Regions from separate parts of the Rhizobium azibense genome, predicted to be linked through region 2. Evidence: predicted binding sites of a transcription regulator. Region 2 holds the regulator's gene; the other holds the start of a gene.
The links. Region 2 encodes LexA, which represses DNA repair genes until DNA is damaged. Its sites were predicted from a motif close to TGTTCNNNNTGTGTTCNG; they were not measured.

Region 1: a site for LexA is predicted at 2,503-2,520, ahead of EV130_RS10535 (ATP-dependent helicase). Genes of this name have one in related genera too.

Annotation. Positions count from the first base shown of each region.
Region 1 is NZ_SMBJ01000004.1:19,926-28,508, reverse strand. It holds gene EV130_RS10540 (enoyl-CoA hydratase/isomerase family protein) at 1-398, shown strand, start outside; gene EV130_RS10535 (ATP-dependent helicase) at 395-2,455, opposite strand; gene EV130_RS33860 (hypothetical protein) at 2,955-3,080, opposite strand; gene EV130_RS10525 (hypothetical protein) at 3,256-3,516, shown strand; gene EV130_RS10520 (DUF982 domain-containing protein) at 3,752-3,994, opposite strand; gene EV130_RS10515 (hypothetical protein) at 4,233-4,571, opposite strand; gene EV130_RS10510 (hypothetical protein) at 4,940-5,251, opposite strand; tRNA gene EV130_RS10505 (tRNA-Thr) at 5,766-5,840, opposite strand; gene EV130_RS10500 (hypothetical protein) at 5,993-6,187, shown strand; gene murA (UDP-N-acetylglucosamine 1-carboxyvinyltransferase) at 6,293-7,585, shown strand; gene EV130_RS10490 (DUF2948 family protein) at 7,701-8,138, shown strand; gene hisD (histidinol dehydrogenase) at 8,176-8,583, shown strand, end outside.
Region 2 is NZ_SMBJ01000012.1:97,716-106,298, forward strand. It holds gene eno (phosphopyruvate hydratase) at 1-1,161, opposite strand, end outside; gene EV130_RS26740 (methyl-accepting chemotaxis protein) at 1,577-3,421, shown strand; gene kdsA (3-deoxy-8-phosphooctulonate synthase) at 3,444-4,289, opposite strand; gene EV130_RS26750 (VOC family protein) at 4,286-5,164, opposite strand; gene lexA (transcriptional repressor LexA) at 5,371-6,087, shown strand; gene gltA (citrate synthase) at 7,332-8,583, shown strand, end outside.

The DNA.
Region 1 (8,583 bases), on a different contig from region 2:
AGGCGACCAAAAGCCGCCTGCGGGCCGTTCGGCCGTTGATCGACCATGCCTTCTGTTTCGATCGCGTCGAAGAGGTACTGGAAGCGCTCGCCGCTGACGAAAGCGAATTCGCCGCCAAGACACGCAAGACGCTGCACACGCGCTCGCCGACGAGCCTGAAGTTGACTCTGCGTCTGCTGAGGGAAGGAAGGCAGAGCGTCAGTCTCGCCGCCTGCCTGGAGCGTGAGCTTGGGACCTGTATGCAGATATTGAAATCCGCGGACTTTTACGAGGGCGTGCGCGCGGCGGTGATCGACAAGGATCGAAATCCCAAATGGTCGCCTTCGACCATCGAGGAGGTGGACGCAGACGTGCTCGCGCCATTCTTTAAACCGGCCGATCGCCCTCTTGCCCTCTAGCGCCACATACCGCGCATGCGGGCGCCGACATCGATGCGGACTTGGCGCGCCTGTTGCGCAGCGACGCTCTCGCTCTTGACCTGCGGCCAGCCGCAGACCTCGAAAAATTGCAGCAGCGTCGCCGGGATGAAGCGGGTGCGCGAGGCATAAACGTGCCGGTCGCCCTGCATATTTTGCCCGTGCGTGAAGAAGCGCTGCGGAACGACGAGATCGAGACCGTCCCTGGCTCGCGTCATCGCGACATAAAGCAGGCGCCGCTCCTCCTCTATTTCCGCGCTGGTGCCAACGCCGAGATCCGACGGGATGCAGCCGTCGACAACGTTCAGCATGAAGACCTGGGTCCACTCCTGACCCTTGGCCGAATGGATCGTCGAAAGGATCAGATAGTCCTCATCGAGCAACGGCACGCCCGCCTGGTCGCTGGTCGCATCCGGCGGGTCGAGCGTCAGTTCGGTCAGGAAGCGTTCGCGCGACGGATAGCCGCCGGCGATTTGCTCGAGCTGCAGGAGATCGGCCTGACGCGTTGCGGCATCCTCGTGCAGCCGCTCGAGGTGCGGCTGATACCATTCCCGGACAAGGCCGATTTCGGCGGGCCAGCCGGCTTTACCGGATTTCAGCTCCTGCATGACCGAGACGAAAAAGGTCCAATCCTGGCCGGCGCGCGGCGGGGCAGGCATGGCGGCGAGCGCCTGCAGGGGGCTTGGATCCTCCGCCATCTGGTCGAGTGCCCGCTGGGCAGTCGAAGGCCCGACGCCCGGCAGGATCTGCATCAGCCGGAAGCCGGCGACACGGTCGCGCGGATTGAGAGCAAAGCGCAGCGCCGCCAGCATGTCCTTGACATGTGCGCTGTCGAGAAATTTCAGGCCGCCGAATTTCACGAAGGGAATGTTGCGGCGGGTAAGCTCGACTTCCAGCGCGCCGCTGTGGTGCGAGGCGCGGAACAGCACCGCCTGGTTCTTCAGCCGCGTGCCCTCTTCGCGGTTCTCCAGCACCTTTTCGGCAACATACCGGGCCTGGTCGGCCTCGTCGCGCACGGTAACGAGGCGCGGGCGCTCGCCCGATTGCCGCTCCGTCCATAGGTTCTTGGTGAAGCGTTCCGAGGCAAGATCAATAACGGCATTTGCCGCGGCGAGAATGGGTTGCGTCGAACGATAGTTGCGATCGAGCGTGACGATGTTGGCCGGCGGGGAGAACGAGGCCGGGAAGTCGAGGATGTTGCGGACTGTGGCGGCGCGGAAGGAATAGATCGACTGCGCATCGTCCCCGACAACGGTCAGCCCATGCCCCTCAGGCTTCAAAGCAAGCAGGATGGAGGCCTGCAGGCGGTTCGTATCCTGATATTCGTCGACGAGCACGTGATCGAAGCGGCCGCCGATATCCTCGGCGATCAGCGGTTCGGCAACCATCTGCGCCCAGTAGAGGAGCAGGTCGTCATAATCGAGGAGGTTCTGGGCCTGCTTTGCCTCGACATAGGCGGCAAAGAGTTCGCGGAGCTGCTTTTCCCAAGCAGCACACCAGGGGAAGGCGTCACGCAGGACCAGAGGCAGTTCCGTCTCCGAATTCACGGCCCGGGAATAGATCGCAAGGCAGGTGCCCTTGGTCGGGAAGCGGCTCTCCATTTTCGAGAAGCCGAGCTCGTGACGAATGATGTTCATCAGGTCGGCGCTGTCTTCCCGGTCATGGATGGTGAAGGCGGGGTCAACTCCGATCTGCTCGGCATAATCGCGAAGCAGCCGCGCGCCGATCCCATGGAAGGTACCGCTCCAGGCCAGTGCATCGGCCATGATGCCGGAACTGCTGCCAATGACTTCCGCGCAAATCCGCTCGACGCGGCGTGCCATCTCGGAGGCCGCCCGACGGGAGAAGGTCATCAGCAGGATGCGGCGCGGATCGGCGCCCTTGACGATGAGATGCGCGACGCGGTGCGCGAGCGTATTGGTCTTGCCCGAACCCGCGCCGGCGATCACCAGAAGCGGACCTGCAACATGGCTGCCGGCGGCAAGCGTGCCGTGTTCGACCGCCATGCGCTGCTGTGGATTGAGCTTTTCGAGATACATCTAGCCATCCGTTTGGCCCGCGCGCAACACGGCGCGGGCAGATTAGGCGTTCCTTGAATGTTCTCGATAATGATTCCTGTCAAGCGCAAGCTTTAATGAAGGGCAGACACCGCTTCGTTGCTGATGAGTCTCAAGCTCCGATCCGGCTGGCGAATGTCGGTTTCCCGCACCCGGTTGCCGCTTGAATTGGAGAAGCTGTTGCAAAGGGCTGCCGACGGGGTGATTTCGTCGGTTTGGTTCACGGCCGCCCGCCATAGGTCAAGATGCCGGCAATGGGCGTGGGCTCAGCGAGGACGAACAAGCGGAGAGCAGAAAGGCCGCGAGAACTGCCGAAACAATCACTTTCATCGGACGCCCCCGGCCGTCGATCCGGATGGGCAACCTCTGCCGCACGCCAAGGGGGTTGAAAGACAATCTATGATTCCCCCTGAACTGGGCGTGCCGGCATGCAACGGAAGACGGTCTTGGGGGGTGAAGCCACTGCTGCGGTGGCGCGTGGTCATTTTGGTTCTGGCCGTTGGATCGTCTCTGGTACCGTGTCGTCTTTTCCCCCGCCCTGGTTGAAAGGTTTGACGACCAGGATACTGAGAATGGAGGCGACCATCGCTGCGATAATGACAAGCATCAGTATTCTCATGACAATTTCTACTTAAGCTCACGCGGTTTGGTACAATTCAATTAAACTTCTTCGAGTGAAAGAAAAGTTACAGAAGATTCTCGCGAGAACGAACAAGAAAAAACGGGAACAAAAACTGCATCTCGCGTGTTTTGGTCGTCTGAATTCAACGCCGGAGACTGTTATGAGGACGACATTCCATCTGGGCGCTGCCGCCCTTCTTGTTGCATCCGCCGCGTTTGCCACACCTGCATCCGCATCACTCGAAACGGATATCGATTATTATTCGGCGTTGCCGCAGGACCAGATTGCCCTCAATGAATATAGCCGCGCGCCTGCCTGTGAGCCGGTCGAGGCGCAATATCTGCCATCCTTCATCCGTACGCCGGACGGCACTATTATCGGCGTTGGCTATCTCGAGATAGAAAGCGACAGCAGTTGCTGAGGAGCAAGATCAGGAAGATTTGCCCGGACGTGGCTCGCCTGCGCATGACCGAGCGAACGAGCCTCTGACCATCATCATGACGGCTGTGGGGTTTTTATGGGTCCTCAGCATCGGCGAGCAACGCCTTGAAACGAATTTTCCCGCCTGTCTTGCTTCAACAGTTAAACGAACTGAACCGCCGTCTCTGAACGGCACAGGACAATCATTCCAATTACAGTCAGCCGTGGCGCACCCGTCAGTGCAGCTTCAGCTTGGCTTCTTCCGCCGCCGCAAGAAACTCGCAGCGCGCCTCTTCGGCGGTCTTGCGTCCATCGAGCGCCGCGCGGCACGCGCTGCGGGCCTTGAGGTAACGAAGCCCGCGATTTGCGGGCCAAAGATCGGTGAGGCATTTCAGTGCGTCAAACGGGCCGTTCACGGTTCGCGCGTCGGCGTTTTCGAAACCGACCTTGACCGGATTGCCCCATCTTTCTGTCGCCATAGGCGTATTCCTCCGATGTTTACGCCAAAACGCGCATCCAGCCCCTTGCGTTCCCCTCGCTGGGACCGTGCACATGGGTATATTAGCGGGATATTTGTCGTCGGCAATCGGGTTTGCTCGCGTCAGACGCGACGGAGGATTGGATTTCTGGCAAAAACGATGCCGCCGGGCAGGTCAAGCTTGTAAGGCGGCCACTTTTCCAATGGCGCGCATGAAGCCAGATTGGCGTCTCACGATCCTATCGAGGAAGCGGCGGGCAGCCGAGCCCGGAGGTTCCGCTTGCCGCGTCATCCTGCTGCCCAGTGGCATTCGTGCAAGCAGGCGATGACGGGATCGCAGGATTGATGCCGCTTGGGTTGATCGTGCTGCCGCTCCTGTTTAGATCGACGGTACCGGGATTGACGGTGCTGTTGGTGATGCCGGGATCCGTGCGGGTCGTGCCTGCGCCGGTACTGTTCAGATTGGGGGCAATGGTCGTGCCGCCGCCGGACCCTCCCTGGCTGCCGGTTGTTTGTGCGAAAGCACTGGTCGCGACCGCCACCACGACGATCGAACTCGCGATGAAGCGAATAAACATGAGAGCATCCTCCATTTTCTGTTGAAAGAACCGCAGTCCGCAGGAGATGGTTCGATCACAAGGAGTTGAGCAGGGCCAATGGCCAGGCGTCACTCTATCGCAGGGGAATAGCAAACGACGCCAACTGAGTTTGATCCCCAGCGCCGACGCCGCCTTCAGAGCTCTATTCGACGAGGGGTTTATGAGGCCGGCCGCTCGCAAGGGGTTGTTCGCGCAGGCCCCCTGCTCGACGGTTACGCCGAAGCGGTTCGAATGGCCCATATTCCGGCCCACATGCTCGCTCGCTCCATCCGGCTGTTTTCCGGTGTTCGCGGGGGGTGCCGGCCAACGCCTAGCGCGCGTCTGGGGTCATCTGCGTTCAATTGTACTTATTCAAGTACCATGCCTGCAAACAGCATAACCATGAACATCATAAACATGGTCAAAGTGAATACGCGAAGGAAGTTTACGAGGGGAGAAGTTTTGATCCGAGAAAGCTGATTGACAGGCACTCCGCGCGGCTTTGTCACCAGCAGTCCCAGCCAGCCGAAAAACGTGAAAACCAGAAACATGGCCATGTAAGGCTCCATCCAATCAGGGACCCTTATGTGAAGACGGCCACGCGCGAATGCTTCGTTGACCGAAAGCAGCGTCAAAGAGGCAAAGAAGCAAACTAATTTCGCGCCCTTAGAAAGATTCATGGTTCCCCCGTGGTCAGAACACTCTCCAGAGCTGCAGAGTGGCAGAATACACGCGGAAATCAAATCTGTTCAAAGGGAGTAGGGCGGCTGGTCGCCGAGATCGACCGGCTAACAAACAAAAGGCCGGGCAACCCGACCTCTCGTCGTCACCGCTGCTAGTACATCCGTGGTCAACAGCGAGAGGGACCGTCTGGATTCAAAGGAGGGGCCGATTTGACAGGGGAGCAAGCCGCCCACCAGCCTCTGTTCAAGAAAAGCAGCCCTCAGGCGTCATCGCCTCCACCTTTGCGATCTGACCATCCGATAGAGGTGTTCCATGAACGTGTCGCCGATCTGCATGATCGGGCGATGTGGGTAGAGTTCGTTGCAGCGCGACGAGCGGCTTCAGCCTCGGCTTCCCATTGCCTATCCCTAAATTGGGTATCTCGAGATCCATAAGCAACAAGAAAGGCGAAGGTCCCGACCTTGCTCCTATCACCCCTATTCCGAAAAGCCTTATTTCTTTGGGGAAATCTGGTGCTGCCGAGTGGGATTGAACCACCGACCTCACCCTTACCAAGGGTGTGCTCTACCACTGAGCTACGGCAGCAGGACCAGGACGCATGAGCCGGACGGCTGCAATGCGTGAACGGGGGGCCTATTGCCACAGCTTCTCGACAAGCGCAAGCCGCAAATTCCAACTTCGCATGTATTAAGGCCAGGGCCCTTTTTGCGCGGCGCGGAATCCGCTAAATGTCAAGCATGGACGACAAGTTGGAAAATGCTGCAAAGGGCCGCAAGGCGGTGATCGAAGAGCAAGCGAAACTGCGCCGCGAACGCGCTGCCGAAAAGCTTCGCGAAAATCTCGCGCGCCGCAAGCAGCAGACACGGGCGCGCCGCTCCGGCCAGGCGGACGAGACAAGTGGGCTTCCTGCCGCAAAAATGGACGAATCGTAATGTTCGGTTCACGGCGAATTGAAGCATGCCCTGAATTCGTCTAAAGACCCCCATCCCTTTTAAAGGCAGAACTTTCAGAAAGGCGGGCACAGCCCGTAAACCCATATGGATCGTATCAGAATTGTCGGCGGTAATGAGCTCAATGGCATCATTCCGATTTCCGGCGCCAAGAATGCTGCCTTGCCGCTGATGATCGCCTCGCTTTTGACCAGCGACACCTTGACGCTTGAAAACGTCCCTCATCTTGCAGATGTCGAGCTTTTGATGCGCATCCTCGGCAATCATGGTGTCGACGTTGCCGTCAACGGCCGCCGCGAGCGCCAGGAAGACTCCTACGCACGCACGATCCATTTCACCTGCCGCACCATCGTCGATACGACCGCGCCCTATGAGCTGGTCTCCAAGATGCGCGCTTCCTTCTGGGTCATCGGACCGCTGCTGGCGCGCGAAGGCCATTGCCGCGTTTCTTTGCCGGGCGGCTGCGCCATCGGCACCCGTCCGGTGGATCTGTTTCTCGAAGGACTTGCAGCGCTCGGGGCAAACCTTGAAATCGACGGCGGCTACATCAACGCGACGGCACCGAACGGAGGTCTGATCGGCACGCGCTACACTTTCCCGAAAGTTTCCGTCGGTGCGACCCATGTAATGATGATGGCGGCAACGCTCGCGCGCGGCACCACGGTCATCGGCAATGCCGCCCGCGAACCGGAAGTCGCTGACCTCGCCAACTGCCTGAACGCCATGGGCGCGAAGATTTCCGGCCACGGCACCTCGACGATCACCATCGAAGGCGTGCAGTCGCTTTCGGGCGCGCGCCACCGTGTCCTGCCGGATCGTATCGAGACTGGCACCTATGCCATGGCCGTCGCGATGACCGGTGGCGACGTGGTTCTGGAAAACACCGATGCAGCTCTGCTCGAAACCGCATTCGAGACGCTTCGCCGTGCCGGGGCGGAAATCTCGCCGACCAACAACGGCGTGCGCGTCAGGCGCAATGGTGCCGGCATCAGGCCGGTCGATGTCGTGACCGATCCGTTCCCCGGCTTTCCGACGGACCTGCAGGCGCAGTTCATGGCGCTGATGACGCGCTCCTCCGGCATTTCGCATGTGACGGAAACCATCTTCGAAAACCGCTTCATGCATGTGCAGGAGCTTGCCCGCCTCGGCGCGAAAATCTCGCTTTCCGGCCAGACGGCGAAGATTGAGGGCGTGCCGCGGCTGAAGGGCGCTCCGGTGATGGCAACGGACCTGCGTGCTTCCGTTTCGCTGGTGATCGCCGGTCTTGCCGCCGAAGGCGAGACCGTGGTGTCGCGCGTCTATCACCTCGATCGCGGCTTCGAGAGGCTGGAAGAAAAGCTCACCCGCTGTGGTGCGATCGTCGAGCGCGTCAGCGAGTAGGGAAGGGCGGCTTTGCGCCCTTTATTCCGGTTGCGCATTTAGCCGCGGCATCCTATTTCCCTTGTCAAACGCATCGCCATTCCGGCGGTGAGCGACAGCCGGGGGTTTTGCCTGCATGACCGATTTGAAGCTTCTTGCGCTCGATAGTGAAGACCTTGCCGTGGTCTCCGCACATATGCAGGACAGCGTCTTCAAGGTCGGGGACATGGCCTGGTCGCCACGGGACGGGCAGTTTTCGATAGCCGCCAACCGCTTTGTCTGGGAAGATGCCCTGAACAAGCGCAAGGGTTTCGAGCGCCACCGGGCAGCGCTGATCTTCAAGCGCGTCCTGGCAGTCCGCTCCACCGGGATCGACCGCAAGCGGCGGGACGATGTACTGTCCCTGCTGTCGGTCGGTTTCGAACAGAAGGGCGAGGGCCCGGATGGCACGATCGAGCTGACGCTTGCCGGGGCGGCCGAGATCGTCCTCGACGTCGAATGCATTGAAGTGCAGCTTGCCGATATTGGTGGGGCATGGGAAACCGCCTCCAAGCCCCGTCACCCGGGTGCGTAAAGACTTCCCCGTGTCGAATTGAGAAGGAACATCTGCGTTGGCGATATGGCTGGATCAGGCATCGGACGATTTCGAGCAGCGCTTTGCCGCGTTTTTGACAACCAAGCGTGAAGCTTCGGAAGACGTGAACGCGGCCGTGCGGGCGATCATCGACGACGTGCGCGCCCGCGGCGACGCGGCGCTTGCCGAATATTGCAAGAAGTTCGACGGCATCGATTTTGCCGACGTGCCGATGCGCGTGAGCGAAGCGGAAATCGATGCCGCGGTAAAGGCAGTGCCTTCCGAAGTACTCGGCGCGCTGAAGGTTGCAGCCGTCCGCATCGAATCCCACCATCGCCGCCAGCTGCCAAAGGACGATATCTACGAGGACGCCATGGGCGTCGGGCTCGGCTCGCGCTGGACGGCGATCGAGGCGGTCGGCCTCTACGTGCCGGGCGGCACGGCA
Region 2 (8,583 bases):
CTTGATCTGACCGCAATTGGTCGCGACGGCGAGATCGGCGATCGTAGAGTCTTCGGTCTCGCCCGAGCGGTGCGACATGACGGCGGTATAGGCTGCCTTGTGGGCGGTGTTGACGGCGTCGAGCGTTTCGGTCAGCGATCCGATCTGGTTGACCTTCACGAGGATCGAGTTGGCGACACCCATGCGGATACCGTCGCGCAGGCGCTCCGAGTTCGTGACGAAAAGATCGTCGCCCACCAACTGCACCGTCTTGCCTGCAAGATCAGTCAGGGCCTTCCAGCCGTCCCAGTCGTCTTCAGCCATGCCGTCTTCGATCGAGATGATCGGGTACTTGCCGGCGAGATCGGCGAGGTATTCAGCCATGGCGCCCGATTCAAGCGTGCGGCCCTCTCCTTCCAGCACATACTTGCCGTCCTTGAAGAATTCCGTCGAAGCGCAATCGAGACCGAGGTAGATGTCATCGCCCGGCTTGTAGCCGGCTTTCTCGATCGACTTCATGATGAAGTCGAGCGCTTCGGGCGCGCTCTTCAAGCCCGGTGCAAAGCCGCCCTCGTCGCCAACATTGGTGTTGTGCCCCTGGGCAGAGAGCTCCTTCTTGAGGACGTGGAAGACTTCCGAGCCCATGCGAACCGCTTCGCGGATCGAATCGGCGCCGACCGGCATGATCATGAATTCCTGGAAGTCGATTGGATTGTCGGCATGCGCGCCGCCGTTGATGATGTTCATCATCGGAACCGGCAGCAGATGCGCGCTGGCACCGCCAACATATCGATAGAGCGGCAGGCCGGCGGCCTGGGCGGCGGCCTTGGCGACGGCAAGCGATACGCCGAGGATGGCATTGGCGCCGAGGCGAGACTTGTTCGGCGTGCCGTCCAGTTCGATCATGATGTTGTCGATCTGGATCTGGTTCTCGGCATCGATGCCGCCGATCGAGTCGAAGATTTCCGTGTTGGCAGCCTCGACGGCCTTTTCAACACCCTTGCCGAGATAGCGCTTGCCGCCGTCGCGAACTTCGACGGCCTCATGCGCACCGGTCGAGGCGCCGGACGGCACCGCCGCACGGCCCATACTGCCGTCTTCGAGATAGACATCGACTTCAACGGTCGGATTGCCACGGCTGTCGAGAATCTCGCGGGCGATAATGTCGGTAATTGCAGTCATGATCTCTTCCTGCTCGGTGGGTGATAATTCGTTCGAAGCCTGTTTAATCGAAGGCACGCAAATTACAATGCCACACCGACGACACACGGCATGGCATGGCCTATCGCCCGAATATGTCAGGCTTTTGAAGAAGCCGTTCGCCACCTGATCGATCCCTGTCGGCCGCGGCTTTTGGGCCCCTCACACTTTCGATGCGGCTGTAAATTTATCGGTCGGTAACCAATCAATATTACAATTATACCCAGTGAGGAAATACTGCCCAGGTCTTTGGCAAGTAGTATTGCATGATGCGCTTCCTCGTGCGGTCCAAATCCGCCTGATTATACGAAACCTTCAGGGTTTCAGGTCACTGGCAAATTCCAGAACAATTCAAACGAACAGCATCTGTTTTCTGTTTCAATTCAGGGGGCGCAGGATGAAACTCAATATTGCACGCAGCCTTGCTATATTCGCGATGGTCGTCGCCGCGGGATTGATCGCTTCCATCGGCATACAGAACTACGCCTTCAACAAGCTGCGGGTAAACGGCGAGATGTACAAGCAAATCATCTATGGCAAAGATCTCGTCGCCGATATTCTGCCGCCGCCCCTCTACCTCGTTGAATCTTACATGCTCGCGCTCGAAGCGGTGCAGCGCCCCGACGTTGCCAGGAAGAACGTCGAGCGAATCGGAAATGTCTTAAAGCCCGCCTACGAGGACCGCCGCAAATATTGGCTGGCGACCGCCCTCAGCTCGGAACTTAAGCAGAAGCTCCTTAGCGATGTCCTTGTCAAAGGCGACGTGTTCTGGAAGGTGATTGAGGACGAACTTGCGCCCGCCATCGTCAAGAATGACTCCGCAGTCATTCCGGCGTCCTTCGAAAGGCTTGCGACGAATTTTCATATCCATGAAAACGCCGTCAACGAACTAGTCGATATGGCGAACACTTTCCTGGCATCCGCTGAAGGGGACGCCGCCGAACAGACACGCATCCTTTCGGCACTCACGCTCGCAGCTGCCGCAGTCTCGCTTTGCCTGCTTCTTGGCGGCCTTTACGTCTTTCGCCGCCGCGCCATCGTGCCGCTCTCGGCAATGAGCGACTATATGGCGATCCTTGCGGGCGGCGACTACTCGAAGGATGTGCCCTTCAGCCGCCGGGCCGACGAGATCGGGGAGATGGCACGCGCCGTCACCGTCTTCCGCCAATCCGCCGAAGAGCGGAACAATATCCGTGCTCGCCAGGATGCCGAGCGTCAGGCCCAACTGCAGCGCGATGCGGCGCTTGCCGCTGCCAAGGCAGACGAGGAAGCCGTCCGCGAGGGCGTCATCGCCGGCCTGAGCCGCGGTCTGGAACGCCTCTCGCGCGGCGATCTCACGGTCCAGCTTAGCGAGCCTTTCGACGCAACCTACGAAAAGCTGCGCGAGCAGTTCAATTCGAGCGTTCGCACGCTTTCCGAAGCGATGAAGGAAATCTCGAGCGTGACGAATGTAGTGAGGACCGCCTCCGGCGAAATCGCGTCGAGCACAGACGATCTGGCCCGGCGAACCGAGCATCAAGCCGCCTCGCTGGAGCAGGCGGCCTCGGCGCTCGACCAGATCACGGTCACCGTCAAGAACTCGTCGGAACGCGCCAATGAAGCGAACGTGATGATGACGGCGACGAAGGAAAGCGCCAGCTACTCGGCAACCGTCGTGCACGAGGCGGTCGCTGCGATGGAGAAGATCGAGACATCGTCCGCGCAGATCGGCGAGATCATCAACGTTATCGACGAAATCGCCTTCCAGACCAACCTGCTCGCGCTCAATGCCGGCGTGGAAGCCGCCCGCGCGGGCGAGGCCGGAAAAGGTTTTGCGGTCGTTGCGCAGGAAGTGCGTGACCTTGCTGGCCGCTCCGCCAATCTCGCAAAGGAAATCAAGCAGTTGATCGAGACGTCCTCCAGCCAGGTTTCGGCCGGCGTCGCCTTGGTCAGCCGCACCGGTGAAGCGCTCAGCAATATCGATCGGCAGGTTCTGAAGGTCACCGCGCTAATCGAGTCGATCGTGCGTTCCTCTGGCGAACAAACGACCGCTCTCCTGGAAATCAACGCCGCCGTCAATACTATGGACAGCGTCACGCAGCAGAACGCGGCGATGGTTGAACAGACAAGTGCCGCCTGCCGCGAGCTCGGTGACGAGGCGATACACCTCAATCACCTGCTGGCCCGTTTCCTTCTCGAGGACGCAACGGCGTCCGCTCCAACGCGGCCGTACCCAAGCGAAAGGATGGCGCTCGCCCGTTGACTGCGGGCAGCTTCGGCCAGTATCACGTCGCCTTGGCGACGGCGTCGAGAGCCAGCAGCTTTTCCAGAAGCCGAGGCATGTCGTTCAAATACACCATGTTGGGGCCGTCGCAGGGGGCATTGTCCGGGTCCTCGTGGGTCTCGATGAAGACACCTGCAACGCCGACTGCAACGGCTGCCCGCGCCAGCGTCTCGACGAACTGCCGCTGCCCACCCGATGTCGTGCCCTGGCCGCCGGGCTGCTGTACGGAATGTGTCGCATCGAAAATGACCGGAGCTCCCATTGCCGCCATGATCGGCAGCGCGCGCATGTCGGAGACCAACGTGTTGTAACCGAAGGATGCGCCACGCTCACAAAGCAGAACGTTCGGGTTGCCGCTCTGATTCAGCTTGGCAAGAACATTGTTCATGTCCCAGGGAGCGAGAAACTGGCCCTTCTTGACGTTGATGACACGGCCGGTCTTCGCAGCCGCCACAAGCAAGTCCGTCTGACGCGAGAGGAAGGCCGGGATCTGCAGAATGTCCACGACCTCGGCGACCAGCGCGCATTGCTCTTGCGAATGGATATCTGTCAGAACCGGAATGCCGAGTTCCTTCTTGAGGTCGGCGAAGACTTCCAAGCCCTTCTCCAGCCCGATGCCGCGTTTGCTCGACAGCGATGAGCGGTTCGCCTTGTCGAAGGAGGTCTTGTAGACGAGCCCGACGCCGAGCTTGCCGCAAAGCTCCTTGAGCGTGCCTGCGACCATGAAGGCATGGTCGCGGCTCTCCATTTCGCATGCCCCTGCGATCAGCGACAGCTTGCCACTGTTGGAAAATACCACGCGGCCGGCACCTTCGCCGACTGCGACTTCTGAATTCGTATTGCTCATCGGGTCTCCTCGAAGGCGAAGATCGCACCTTGGCCGGGCGCAGGCTTCACCAGAACTCTGTTGTTCTTGCGTGTATAGGGCATCCCGTTATCAGCCAAAAGCGCTTCTGTCACGGCAAGATCGGTGGTGCGGAAAACGATAGCGCTGCCTCTCAGCCCCTTATCCACGGTTAACGGCGCCGAATCGAAATAAGCCTCCATCCCTTCCGGCGACAGCACACTGATCCTGGCATTCGCTGCTGCGATCGCAACCCCGAACGGGGTCCGCCCGATTTCCGTCGTAGACAGGGCCAACTGAAGGAACGAGCCGTAGGCTTCAGGCTCGGGGGCGCTTAGCACGATCTCCGAGATGCCGGTTGCACCATTCGCATGCTTTTCCAGCGCACTGCGATCGGCCGGAAAGGCATTGATGCGCTGGCAGTCAAAGAGGAAGAAATCCGGCGCCCGAAGATCGGCGGCAAAGGCAAGCTTGAAAGTGCCTGTCGATTGCGAGCCGTCCGGCATCTTGATCTGGCGCGAAAACTCCAGCATCGCGCCGCCGCTCTTTCTCGCACGCACGAAATGGGCATGATCGGCGTCCGCGTCCTCGGTGCTGAATGCTGCCGCAGAGAAACCGTCATTGCCGCACCGGAAACGAAATGCCTGGTCGCGCGCCACAAAGACGTTTCCGTGCCGCACTGATTCTTCACATTCTTTCGCATTCGCGACGCCAAGAGGCTCGAGATAGGTCTTGTCGGCGAAGTAAACGCAAGCATTCACCGTGCCGAAAGGATGACGGCCCTCGGCGGCAACCGTGAACCCCAATCGTCCCAGCCGCTCGCGCGCGAGATCGATGTTGGTGACCGGTAGAACAACATGATCCAACGGATGCAGCATGGCATAAGGTCTCCGTTTCCCTGTGATGAAGATGTGTGCCGCTCTGTGGTCAATGCAAGCTGAAAGCGCTTGCCCGGCAAACAAAAGTTTCGGAAAAAGAACGCAGTTGAGACGAAGTTTTACGAAAATTTAGGCACTTGCGGAACACATATGGAACATATAGTGTCTGTTCTGGCTTTGTTTCACGAATCTGAGGTTAAACTTCGATGCTGACACGCAAACAACAGGAGCTTCTCCTCTTCATTCATGAGCGTATGAAGGAATCCGGCGTTCCGCCATCCTTCGACGAGATGAAGGATGCGCTGGATCTGGCGTCAAAGTCCGGCATCCACCGACTGATTACCGCTCTCGAAGAGCGCGGTTTCATTCGTCGCCTACCGAACCGCGCCCGCGCCCTGGAAGTGATCAAACTACCGGAAGCCTATAGTCCGAGCATCCAGCCCCGCCGCGGCTTTTCGCCGAGCGTCATCCAGGGCAGCCTCGGCAAGCCGCAACCTGCGGCCGTTGCGCCGAAACCGGCGAACGAAGACCATAACAGCTCCATTTCGGTTCCCGTCATGGGCCGCATTGCCGCAGGCGTGCCGATCTCGGCGATCCAGAACAACACCCACGACATCAACGTTCCGGCCGATATGCTCAGTACCGGCGAACACTACGCACTTGAGGTCAAGGGCGATTCGATGATCGATGCTGGTATCTTCGATGGCGACACGGTCATCATCCGCAATACCAGCACCGCCAGTCCCGGCGACATTGTCGTGGCACTTGTCGATGACGAGGAAGCGACGTTGAAGCGGTTCCGCCGCAAGGGTGCATCCATCGCGCTTGAGGCGGCGAATCCGGCCTACGAGACGCGCATCTTCGGACCCGATCGCGTCAAGGTTCAGGGTAAGCTCGTCGGCCTAATCCGCCGCTACCATTGACCGGCAGCGCGTAGTCGCGAAAGGCGTCGCCGCGTCTCGTGGTGGCGGGTCCAGGGCGATCGCGCTTCGCCAAGGCGTTGTCCAAAGGGCGGTTCGACGGCACGGGTTTTCCGTAAGGTTTTTCACCCGCAAGAAGGATTGCGCCGGATCAGCAGGCGCTGTTCCGCGCACGCGGGATCCATGCGCGGTTTTTCTGGCCTGGAAGCGGCGATCGGTTCGCGGCGGCTCGGAGGTTTCGCTGCATCTTCGGTCAGTGCCCATGGCCATGCTCAGTGTTTTGACCTGAGCGACCGCGGCCGTGAGCACTGCGTGCTGGCTGCAGGGATATGCAAGCCTTCGCTGCAGCGCTGGTGACCGGACCAGCGCCGGCGATCTTAAGAAGCGCTCCACCAACCTGGTCTTGCTCCATATGATCGCTATTTCCGAGCTCAACGTGGTTGTTTGTCGGATTGTGGCTCGGCCTCAGCCTTTTCCGCGCGTGCCCTGAGCTTATCCGACTAAAAAGACAGCGGCCGCAGGCGCGCTTACCGCCATTGTGACAATCTCCTTCATCATTATCATGCCTGCATGATCATACCTGCATGCGTGATTGCCAGCCTGCCCATGCCCTGCCTTGGGAGGGTTTCGCACCTGTGATCGCGATAGCAAGGACCGTATCTTATTGGAGCGACGATGCCGCAGCGGACAGGCTGCGTGGGTCACACCTGCCGGCTGCATGTATCGGCTACTTCTTGAAGCCGTAAGCGCCTCCTTGGTCGCCAATTACCGCCCCCCCGAGGGACCTCGCAATGCCGCCACAATGGCTGATCGGTGGCGCTATTGGCAGGCGAGAGCCCTGTGTTTGCCGAAGGCTTCTCCCGTATACCAAAAGCGCAAAGAGCAGGATGGCACTACATGCCGGCTATATTTTGCGAAAGCCGATTTTGCAGCTCGCTCGTTTTCAACTCAAGGCATGCACCAAGGGCTCGCCACCCTGGAATACAACCTAAATGCAGCCCTGCGGGCGTCTCAACAGCAATAATCGATTGAAAAAAGACCGAAAAATCGGATTACAAAAAGCCGAATTAAATCATTGGCTTCCGCTATGCGCCTCCGACATCGCAGGAGTGTCTAAAAGTTGATACTGCAATGCACAAAATGGCGCCACGGTAACTTGGCATTGGCGCCGTGATCATATAGCTATCGGAGAGGACGCTTAACCCTATGGCGCTTTTATGGCGCCGCCGCCAGTTTGGAGGATCAGCATGACGGATCAAAGCGCAACAATCAAAATCGGCGACAGAACCGCCAATCTTTCCGTGAAAAGCGGAACGATCGGTCCTGATGTCATCGATATTGGTGCACTCTATAAAAACACCGGTTCCTTCACGTACGATCCTGGTTTCACCTCGACCGCTTCCTGTGAATCGAAGATCACCTATATCGACGGCGATGAAGGCATCCTGCTGCATCGCGGCTACCCGATCGAGCAGCTTGCCGAACATGGCGACTTCCTGGAAGTCTGCTATCTGTTGCTTTACGGCGAATTGCCGACGGCTGCTCAGAAGAAGGATTTCGACTACCGCGTCACGCATCACACCATGGTGCACGAGCAGATGTCTCGCTTCTTCACCGGCTTCCGTCGCGACGCCCATCCGATGGCCGTCATGTGCGGCTGTGTCGGCGCTCTGTCTGCATTCTACCACGACTCGACAGACATCACCGATCCGCACCAGCGCATGGTTGCAAGCTTGCGCATGATCGCCAAGATGCCGACTATCGCGGCCATGGCCTACAAATACTATATCGGCCAGCCTTTCGTTTATCCGAAGAACGATCTCGACTACGCCTCGAACTTCCTGCGGATGTGCTTCGCCGTTCCGTGCGAGGAATATGTCGTGAACCCGGTCCTCTCGCGGGCCATGGACCGTATCTTCATCCTGCACGCCGATCACGAGCAGAACGCCTCGACCTCCACAGTTCGTCTCGCCGGCTCTTCGGGCGCTAACCCGTTCGCCTGCATCGCGGCCGGCATTGCCTGCCTCTGGGGCCCGGCTCATGGCGGTGCCAACGAGGCGGCGCTCAACATGCTTTCGGAAATCGGCTCGGTCGAGCGCATTCCGGAATATATTGCCCGCGCCAAGGACAAGAATGACCCGTTCCGCCTGATGGGCTTCGGTCACCGCGTATACAAGAACTACGATCCGCGCGCCAAGATCATGCAGAAGACGACGCATGAGGTTCTCGCCGAACTCGGCCACAAGGACGATCCGCTTCTCGAAGTTGCGATGGAGCTGGAACGCATTGCTCTGACCGACGAATACTTCATCGAAAAGAAGCTCTACCCCAACATCGACTTCTATTCCGGCATCACGCTGAAGGCGCTGGGCTTCCCCACGACGATGTTCACGGTCCTCTTTGCGCTGGCCCGCACGGTCGGCTGGATCGCCCAGTGGAACGAAATGATCGAGGATCCGCAGCAGCGCATCGGCCGTCCGCGCCAGCTCTATATCGGCG